4 regions of the Nocardioides maradonensis genome follow, and region 4 is predicted to be linked to each of the others. Evidence: riboswitches for the same ligand, from Rfam matches in the RefSeq annotation. Region 4 holds a riboswitch; each other region holds the start of a gene.
The links. A riboswitch is a leader RNA that binds a small molecule or an ion and turns the genes downstream of it on or off. The one in region 4 is predicted to bind cobalamin.
Positions count from the first base shown of each region.

Region 1 (2,191 bases), on a different contig from region 4:
TCACCGCCCGTGAGCTCGCGGAAGCACTCGAGTCCCCCACCCCACCGGTCGTGCTGGACGTGCGGTGGCAGCTGACGGTCGCCGGAGGGGCGGCGTACGACGGACACGCGGACTACCGCGCGGGACACCTCCCCGGCGCCGTGTTCGTCGATCTCGACACCGAGCTCGCCGCGCCCGCCGAGCCGACGGAGGGGCGGCACCCGCTGCCGTCGATCGAGAGCCTGCAGGCGAGCGCGCGGCGGTGGGGCATCGACGACGGCGACACCGTGGTCGTCTACGACGCCACCGGCAACACCGCGGCCGCGCGGGCGTGGTGGCTGCTGCGATGGGCGGGCGTGGCCGACGTACGGCTCCTCGACGGCGGGCTGGGCGCGTGGACCGGCCCGCTCGCGACCGTCGAGGAGAGGCCCGAGGCGGGCGACGTCACCCTGAGCCCCGGGCACCTGCCGACGATCGGGCTCGCCGACATCCCGGCGTACGACGGACAGCTGGTCGACGCCCGCGCCCCGGAGCGCTTCCGCGGGGACACCGAGCCGATCGACCCGAAGGCCGGTCACATCCCCGGAGCCCTCAACGCGCCCACCAGCGAGAACCTCGCGCCGGACGGCACCTTCCTGCCGGCCGACGAGCTGCGCCTGCTCTTCGAGAAGGCCGGCATCGATCCCGACCGGCCGGTGGCGGCGTACTGCGGCTCGGGCGTCACGGCCGCCCACGAGGTCGCGGCGCTGGCCATCGCCGGCATCGACGCGGCGCTCTACCCGGGCTCGTGGTCGCAGTGGAGCAACCACGACCTACCGGTCGAGACGGCGTAGCGTCGAGGCATGCACGCGCCGCGCGCCCTGGCGAGGTTCAACCGCCACGTGACCAACCCGATCCAGCGCCGCTGGGCGGGGACGATCCCGTACTACGGGATCATCGAGCACACCGGCCGGAAGTCGGGTCGCGCGTACCGGACCCCGGTCCTGACCTTCCGCCAGGGCGACCGGGTGGCGTTCATCGTCGGCTACGGACTGGAGTCCGACTGGATGCGCAACCTGCAGGCAGCCGGCGGGGGCGGGCTGGAGCACCGGCGCCACCACTACCGGCTCTCCGACCTCGAGCTGGTGCGCGGCCCGGAAGGCCTCAGCCACCTGCCGCTCCCCCTCCGCGTGCTGGGCCGGGTCGTCGGCATCGAGGCGGTCCTGACCGCCACCATCACCCCTGGGTAGGCTGCGAGTGCTCGCGGTGCAGGAACCCGGTGCGAGTCCGGGGCGGTTCCGCCACTGTGTTCCACTCTTCCGGGAGCGGACAGCCAGACACTGACCCGGGCGAATCCGACCGCTAGACGGGGCGAGAACCCCGGAGGAGGACCGCGCTCGTGCGCCTGGCTCTGCTGTCCACGTCCGACACCGACCTGCTGTCCGCGCGCGCGTCCGGCGCCGACTGGGTGTGGGGCAACCCCGCCCGCCTCGACGGTACGGCGCTCGACGCGCTGGTCGCCGACGCCGACCTCGTCGTCATGCGACTGCTCGGCTCCCCCGACGACCTGTGGCCCGGACTCGCCTCCGTGGGCGTGCCGGTCGTGGTGCTCGGCGGCGAGCAGACACCCAGCGCGGAGCTGATGGAGCGCTCCACGGTGCCGATGGGCGTCGCGGCCGAGGCGCACCGCTACCTCGCCGAGGGCGGGCCGGCCAACCTCGGCCAGCTGCACGCCTTCCTCTCCGACACGGTGCTGCTCACCGGCGAGGGGTTCGCGGAGCCGGCGGCGATCCCTGCGTGGGGCTTCGCGGCTCGCCGTGGTTTCGATACGCCGCTCGCTGGCGCTCGCGGCTACTCAACCAACGACAAGGCACGCGCGTCGCTCGCTGGCGCTCGCGACGGCGCAGCGCTGCCGCGCGTCGGCGTGCTCTACTACCGGGCCCACGAGGCCAGCGGGAACACGGACTTCGCCCACGCCCTCGCGGATGCGATCGACGCGACCGGTGAGGCCGTCGGCGTACCGATCTTCGCGGGGTCGCTCCGCGCCGCTCCCGACGACCTCTACGAGGCGCTCGGCACCCTCGACGCCCTCGTCGTGACGGTGCTCGCCGCGGGCGGCTCGACGCCGGCCACGGCGAGCGCGGGCGGCGACGACGAGGCCTGGGACGTCGAGCGGATGGCCGCGCTGGACATCCCGGTCCTTCAGGGCCTGTGCCTCACCTCGAGCCGCGCG
Region 1 covers NZ_BAAHAZ010000007.1:76,387-78,577, forward strand. Annotated here, with positions in the region: gene ACYVAQ_RS09945 (sulfurtransferase) at 1-812, shown strand, start outside; gene ACYVAQ_RS09950 (nitroreductase family deazaflavin-dependent oxidoreductase) at 822-1,208, shown strand; cobalamin riboswitch at 1,185-1,321, shown strand; gene cobN (cobaltochelatase subunit CobN) at 1,358-2,191, shown strand, end outside.
Region 1: linked by a shared signal. The riboswitch ahead of cobN (cobaltochelatase subunit CobN) and the one ahead of ACYVAQ_RS18850 (prenyltransferase/squalene oxidase repeat-containing protein) in region 4 are both predicted to bind cobalamin.

Region 2 (2,191 bases), on a different contig from region 4:
GATCCCGATCGAGCCGGCGCCCGCGCCGACGTCCCACAGGTGCTCGCCGGGCGTGGGGGCGAGGCGGGAGAGCGCGGAGGCACGGAGGTCGCGCTTGGTCAGCTGGCCGTCGTGCTCGAAGGCGTCGTCCGGAAGACCTGCGGTCCAGCCGTGGGCGCGCGGTCCCGCGCACGCGACCGCCACGACGTTGAGGCGGGGGAAGGGGCCGGCGAGGGTGGCGGCGGTCGCGCTCGTGGTGGTCTCCGCGTCCGAGCCGAGGTCACCGAGGACGGTGACGCTGGAGGCGCCGAACCTGGCCTCGACGAGGAGCTCGGCGATCTCCGCCGGCGTGTTCTCGTCGGAGGAGAGCACCAGGATCCGGCGGCCGGGGGCGAGCTCGCGGGCCACGAGGGCCACGTCCCGGCCGACGACGCTGACCACCGCGCAGGACTCCGCGGGCCAGCCCATCGCGGCCCGGGCGAGGGCGACCGAGGAGATCGCCGGCTCGATGGTCACGCTGCCGGGCGGGAGCAGGCCGAGCAGCGTCGTACCGATGCCGGAGACGAGGGGATCGCCCGAGGCGAGGGCGACCACCGGTCCGTCGTCGAGCGAGGCGAGCAGCGCGGGGAGCCCGTCCCGCAGCGGCGACGGCCACGGAACGCGGCGTCCGATGACCTCGGCGGGCAGCAGGTTCAGGTGGCGCGGACCGCCCAGGACGACCGCTGCGGCGCGGACCCGGGCGCGGGTCGCCGGGCTCAGCCCGTCCCAGCCGTCGGCGCCGATCCCGATCACGTGGAGGGAGGGCGTGGCGGCGGACATGGGCAGTGACGCTATCGTGGCCGCGGCACGAGGTGCCCCGAGGGTTTCGACCTGACGGGAGAATCTGGGAAGCCGGTGGAACTCCGGCACAGGCCCGCTGCGGTGACAGTCCGAAGACCGGCCTCGCGCCCGACCATGTCAACGATGGCGAAGCGAGCGGGAGCCTCACATGCCACTGCACTACCCCTTTTCGGCCATCGTCGGCTGCGCGGCCGACGACCTCGACGACATGGGCCTCGCGCTGGTGCTGACGACGATCAGCCCGGAGATCGGCGGCGTCCTGGTCCGCGGCGAGAAGGGGACGGCGAAGTCGACGAGCGTGCGGGCGCTCGGCGCGCTGTTCCCCCCGCTCGTCGAGCTGCCCATCGGCGCGACCGAGGACCGGGTGATCGGCTCGATCCAGCTGGAGTCCGCCCTGACCGAGGGACGGATCCAGGTCGAGCAGGGGCTCCTGGCCCGCGCCCACGGGGGCCTGCTGTACGTCGACGAGGTCAACCTGCTGCACGACCACCTGGTCGACCTGCTGCTCGACGCCGCCGCGATGGGTCGGGTGACGGTCGAGCGCGACGGCATCTCGGTCGAGCACGACGCGCGGTTCGTGCTGATCGGCACCATGAACCCCGAGGAGGGCGAGCTGCGCCCGCAGCTGCTCGACCGGTTCGGCCTCACGGTCGAGGTGGCCGCGCCGCGTGACCCCGGGCTGCGCGTCGACGTGGTCCGCCGCCGGATGGCGTACGACGCCGACCCCGAGGTGTTCGCCGCCGGGTACGCCGCCGCCGAGGCCGCCTTCACCGAGCGGGTCGAGCACGCGCGCGAGCGGGTGGCGAAGGTGCTGCTCGGCGATGCGGCGCTGCTCAAGATCGCCGAGATCTGCGCGGCGTTCGAGGTCGACGGGCTGCGTGCCGACATCGTCACCGCCCGCACCGCCGTCGCCCACGCGGCGTGGGCCGGCCGCGACGAGGTGACGCGCGCGGACATCCGGCGGGCCGCGCTGCTGGCCCTCCCGCACCGGCGTCGACGCAACCCGTTCGACGCTCCGGGGCTGGACGAGGACCTGCTCGACCAGCTGCTCGGCGACGAGGAGCTGCCGCCGGAGCCAACCGACGAGCCCGACGCGAGCGAAGCGAGCGAGGGCGAGTCGGAGGGCAATGCGAGCGAAGCGAGCGAGCAGTCCGAGCGCGAGCCGAGCGAAGCGAGCCAGGGCGAGGCCCCCGAGGCGCCGGCCACGGGGAGTGCAGCGAGCCAGGAGACCACCGCCGCCACCGGCACGCCGTACCGACCGAAGCTGCTCAAGGTGGCCGGTCTCGGCGCCGGCCAGGCGGGCCGGCGCAGCCGCGCGATCGCGACCAGCGGACGCCGGGTCGGGGCACGACCCGGCGGCGACGGCTCGCTG
Region 2 covers NZ_BAAHAZ010000007.1:91,405-93,595, reverse strand. Annotated here, with positions in the region: gene cbiE (precorrin-6y C5,15-methyltransferase (decarboxylating) subunit CbiE) at 1-798, opposite strand, end outside; cobalamin riboswitch at 812-938, shown strand; gene ACYVAQ_RS10010 (VWA domain-containing protein) at 968-2,191, shown strand, end outside.
Region 2: linked by a shared signal. The riboswitch ahead of ACYVAQ_RS10010 (VWA domain-containing protein) and the one ahead of ACYVAQ_RS18850 (prenyltransferase/squalene oxidase repeat-containing protein) in region 4 are both predicted to bind cobalamin.

Region 3 (2,191 bases), on a different contig from region 4:
TGGCCACGACCGCGCCCTCGAGTCGGGGCTCCCACAGCGAGACCGCGGCGGCGGTGCGGGTCGTCGCCCACTCCTTCGCCAGCCCGGGCACCGCGGGGTCGTTGAGCAGGCAGAGCACGTCGTTGTCCCGGGGCAGCCGCGCCCGCGTCACGCCGGTCGCGACCATCGTCGCGTCGCACAGGATCGGCGCGCCCGCCTCGAGCGCCCCGCGCGCGGCCGCCATCAGGCCCGGGTGGACGACGAGGTCCTGGGCCAGGTCGACCTGCCCGCTGCCGTGGATCATCCGCACGGCCAGCTTCTCGGCGTCGGCCGGCACCGCGGACAGGTCGGCCTCGCGGCGGATCGTCGCGAAGGAGTCGACGTAGATCGCGGGGCCCGCGTCGACGTACGGGTAGCGACGGGTGGGCCGGTTCATCGGATCTCCTCGGTCAGGGCGGGAAGCAGCAGGCCACGCCACGGCGTGACGACGAGTGGTCCGTCGGGCAGCGCCTCGACGGCGGCGCGGTCCAGGCCCTCGTCCGGTACGGCGAGGTGCCGCTCGTCGTACGGGAGCGGCCCGGAGGGCGCGGGCACCCGGGGGTCCGGCTCGACGGGTGCGGTCAGCGGCTCGGCGAGCTCGCGGACGTGCCACGGCGCGGTCGGACCGCTCCCCCGGGCCCGCACGAAGTCGACCGCGAGGCCGGCCAGCCGGGCCGCCGCCTCCTCCAGCCTTACGACGTCCCCCCACCCGTCACCGACGCGCAGCTGCGCCTCGGTGTCGGACAGCACCACCAGACCCAGGTCGCACGACCGCTCCACCAGGTCGCCGCTGCCGTCGTCGAGCACGAACAGGAAGCGCGCGGACAGCCCGGCCAGCACGGGATCCGCGCACAGCCGCCGGTCGAGCTCGTCGAGCAGGGCTCCCCACCGGTGGTCGAGCCTGTCGAGACCGGGCGAGGCCAGCACGTTGCGCACGAGCTCGTGGCTGCGGGTCGGCAGCAGCCCGGTGTCCTGCAGCGCCCGCAGCGCGGCCGGGGTGAGTGCGCGGTCGAGGCCGGAGAAGCCGCGCACCTGCAGGTTGGCCCGGCCGGTGACGTGGATCCGTCCGTCGGCGTACTCCTCCGCCACCGCGACCAACGACCGCAGCGTCGCCGCGGACACCCGCCCGCCGATCAGCCGCAGCCGCACCAGCAGCCCGTCGGACGCCGGCCACGGGCGCAGCGCACCGGGGCACAGATCGGCTCGGGTCCGACTCACTGGAGACCTTTTCTGGCCAGGGCCCGTTCGCGGGGCTCACGTCGACCACGCGGCGGTCGCCGCGAGGTGCCAGCAGGTGTTCGGACTCGGGAAGACTCCCTCACCGTTGCGCGTCAGTCCCGGACTTCCACCGGGTTCCCCAACTAGCCGTCACAGGGTAACGCCGCGCGCGCCTCAGCCTGACATCGGTCTTGCCGCCAGACCGAGGCGGGACCTACGGAAGGCAACGGCGAGCGCGGCAGCGCGGCGCCGCCGGCGCTGAGCCGGGGTTCCGCCACAACCGAGCGGAGCGAGGGCGTGGGTGAACCCCGGGATGCGCCGATCAGCGGCGACGCGCTCGCGCCCAACTAGTTCACCTGCCTGTCGCGGCCGTCCCAATACGGCGCCCGCAGCTTGAACTTCTGCAGCTTGCCGGTCGCCGTGCGGGCCAGCTCCTCGCGGAACTCCACCGTGGTGGGGGCCTTGTAGCGGGCCAGCCGCTCCTTGCAGTACTCGATGACGTCGGCCTCGGTCAGCGTCGACCCCGGCGCCACGACGACGAGCGCCTTGATGGTCTCGCCCCACTTGTCGTCGGGGACGCCGATGACGGCGACCTCGTTGACCTCGGGGTGGCTGAAGATGACGTCCTCGACCTCGATCGAGGAGACGTTCTCGCCGCCGGTGATGATGACGTCCTTCTTGCGGTCGGCGATGGTCAGGTAGCCGTCGTCGCCGATCGTGCCGCCGTCACCGGTGTGGAACCAGCCGTCGCCGAGCGCCTTGTCGGTCTCGTCGGGCCGCTCCCAGTAGCCGTCGAGCACGACGTTGGAGCGGGCAAGGACCTCGCCCTCGGCGTCGACCTGCAGCGTCACCCCGAGCGCGGGCGCACCGGCGCGGACCAGCTTCGCGGCGCGCTCCTCGTCGGACAGGTCGTCCCACTCGGCCCGACCGCGGTTGATGGTCAGCAGCGGCGAGG
Region 3 covers NZ_BAAHAZ010000007.1:97,724-99,914, forward strand. Annotated here, with positions in the region: gene ACYVAQ_RS10040 (precorrin-8X methylmutase) at 1-415, opposite strand, end outside; gene ACYVAQ_RS10045 (nitrite reductase) at 412-1,236, opposite strand; cobalamin riboswitch at 1,291-1,422, opposite strand; gene ACYVAQ_RS10050 (AMP-binding protein) at 1,584-2,191, opposite strand, start outside.
Region 3: linked by a shared signal. The riboswitch ahead of ACYVAQ_RS10045 (nitrite reductase) and the one ahead of ACYVAQ_RS18850 (prenyltransferase/squalene oxidase repeat-containing protein) in region 4 are both predicted to bind cobalamin.

Region 4 (2,191 bases):
GCGCCTGGGCCGACGCGAGCCGCCAAGTGAAGGCGGTCTTCGCCGTGATGCCAGAGGCAGCGGCACCGGTCAAGGTGGCGTCGTCGTACGCGATGGCACCGGCGGCATCCGACAGCTTGCCGGCACAGCCCGACGGGACCTGGTGGGCGCGGACCCACGTCGCCGCGGACGCGGCCTCGGCGTCCATGCCTGCGAGCCGCAGCGCCGCGGCTGACAGACCGGTGCTGTCGGCGTTCGGGCCGCTCTGGCCGCCACCTATGTTGGCCACGAAGGAGCCGTCCTTGCCCTGGACGCTCGTCAGCCACCCCGCAGCGTGCTGCAGGGCGCCGGCGAGCACCTGGTCATTCGCCGCCTTGTCCTGCAGGAGCACCACAGCGAGCGCCGTGGTGTCCACCGAGGCCGGGTCACCGGCGTGGCAGCCCTGCACGGGCGCATTCGGCTTGGCGAAGTCCTGACGGAAGTAGCCGGCTGAGCACTGCTGATCCAGCAGGAACTTCTCCGCGGCGGGAGCTTTCTTCGAGCGCGCATTGAGCAGGCCCCGCACAGCCCAGATCTCGCCGAACACGTTCGCGTAGTCGCCGTAGGAGCTGACATCGGCGATGCGACCGGTCGGCGCCGTGAGCGACTCCATCTGCTTGACGAGGTCCAGGCCGCCGAACGACCGAGGGTCGGCGCCGGTATCCGTGGCGAAGGACAGCAGCTTCGCCGTCGCGCCGGAGTACTCGTCCTTGCCAGGGCGGCTGTACGCCTTGGCGCCCGTGGCGAGCGCGGCCCCGACCTGCGCCAGGGCGGGCGACTGCGGATCGACGTCCCGCAGCGCGTAGGCGAGCTCGACGGTGGTGGAATCGTCGTTCGACTTGTACTGGTGGTTGACCAGGACGCCGTTCTCAAGCTGCCCGGCCAGCCAGGTAGCGCCGTCCGTCGCAGCTTGCGGCACCGTCGTGTCGGACGGGGTGTCGCCAGAGCCGGCGGCGCCACAGGCCGTGAACGTGAGCGCGATGACTGCCGAGCTGGCGGCGCCGGCCCACCGACGTACGGACAGCGACATGTGGATCCTTCCCGCTGTTGTCAGCGGGCCGCGGCTCGGGGCCGCCCGACCCGCTGCTTTCCACGACAGCGTTGGTGTCAGGACGTCCCGTGCCAGGTGCTCCGGCTCGCCGTGTCCCCCGATGAACACGGCCCACGGTTGCGGGTCAGCGCCGGACTCGGACCGGCTTCCCCCACCACGGGCGTGATGAATGATGACCTGAGGGTAACCCGGGGTCCGGGGTGGGCCCCAACCGTGCTCGGGACTTCGGGGCTGGCCAAGGGCGGCCGCACCGTAGCCGCCCGGCACCCCGCCTCAAGGATGCTCGCTGCGCTCGCCCCGCTACGCGGCGCTTCGCGTCCTTGACCCGGGGTCCCGACCGGGCGGCAGGACGGCGCGGAGTCGGCACGGGCTTCGCCCGCGCCGCCGCTTCGCGGCCGCCCCCTCGTCGTTGGTTGAGTAGCTGCGAGCGCCAGCGAGCGGCGTATCGAAACCAACCCACACTCGCCGCTCGAAATGTGACGGGTTATCCACCTACCTCACAGGCTTATCCACTTGTCTAGAACACCTGTACGACTACAATAGACCCATGATCTCGGGCGATCACCACCACATCCTCACCGCCGCCAGCGGTGCCGTGGACGCCCGCCTCCAAGCCGACGTGGACGAGCTCCTCGCCGCCCTCGCGTGGGCCGATCTGCACACCGACGAACCCGAGCCGCGACCCGGCGGCGACCACCTTGTCGGCCTGGGCGGGGACGGGACACCACGGGTGTCCGAGCTCTGCTGGGCCGAGCTCGCGATCGCCCGCCGCGCCGGCGTGATCGCCACCCGCAACCTCGCCGCGGATGCGTTGGACCTGCGCCACCGACTGCCGCTCCTCTTCGAGGACGTCCAAGCGTTGAAGACCCCCGTCTGGGTCGCCCGCAAGATCACCGCCATGACCCGACCCCTCACCCCCGAGGGCGCGGCGCTGGTCGACACCGCGGTCGCCGCCGCGTGGCAGCTCCCTCCCGGCAAGCTCCTCCAGGTCGCCGAGGCCAAGACCATCGAAGCCGACCTCGACGCCCACCGCGCCCGGATCGCCGCCGACGAGCAACGGGTCGGGGTCTGGCGCTCCCGGCCCCGCACCGGCGACCGGCTCGGCGGCGAAGCCGGCGCCTG
Region 4 covers NZ_BAAHAZ010000018.1:6,423-8,613, forward strand. Annotated here, with positions in the region: gene ACYVAQ_RS18850 (prenyltransferase/squalene oxidase repeat-containing protein) at 1-1,048, opposite strand, end outside; cobalamin riboswitch at 1,123-1,243, opposite strand; gene ACYVAQ_RS18855 (hypothetical protein) at 1,617-2,191, shown strand, end outside.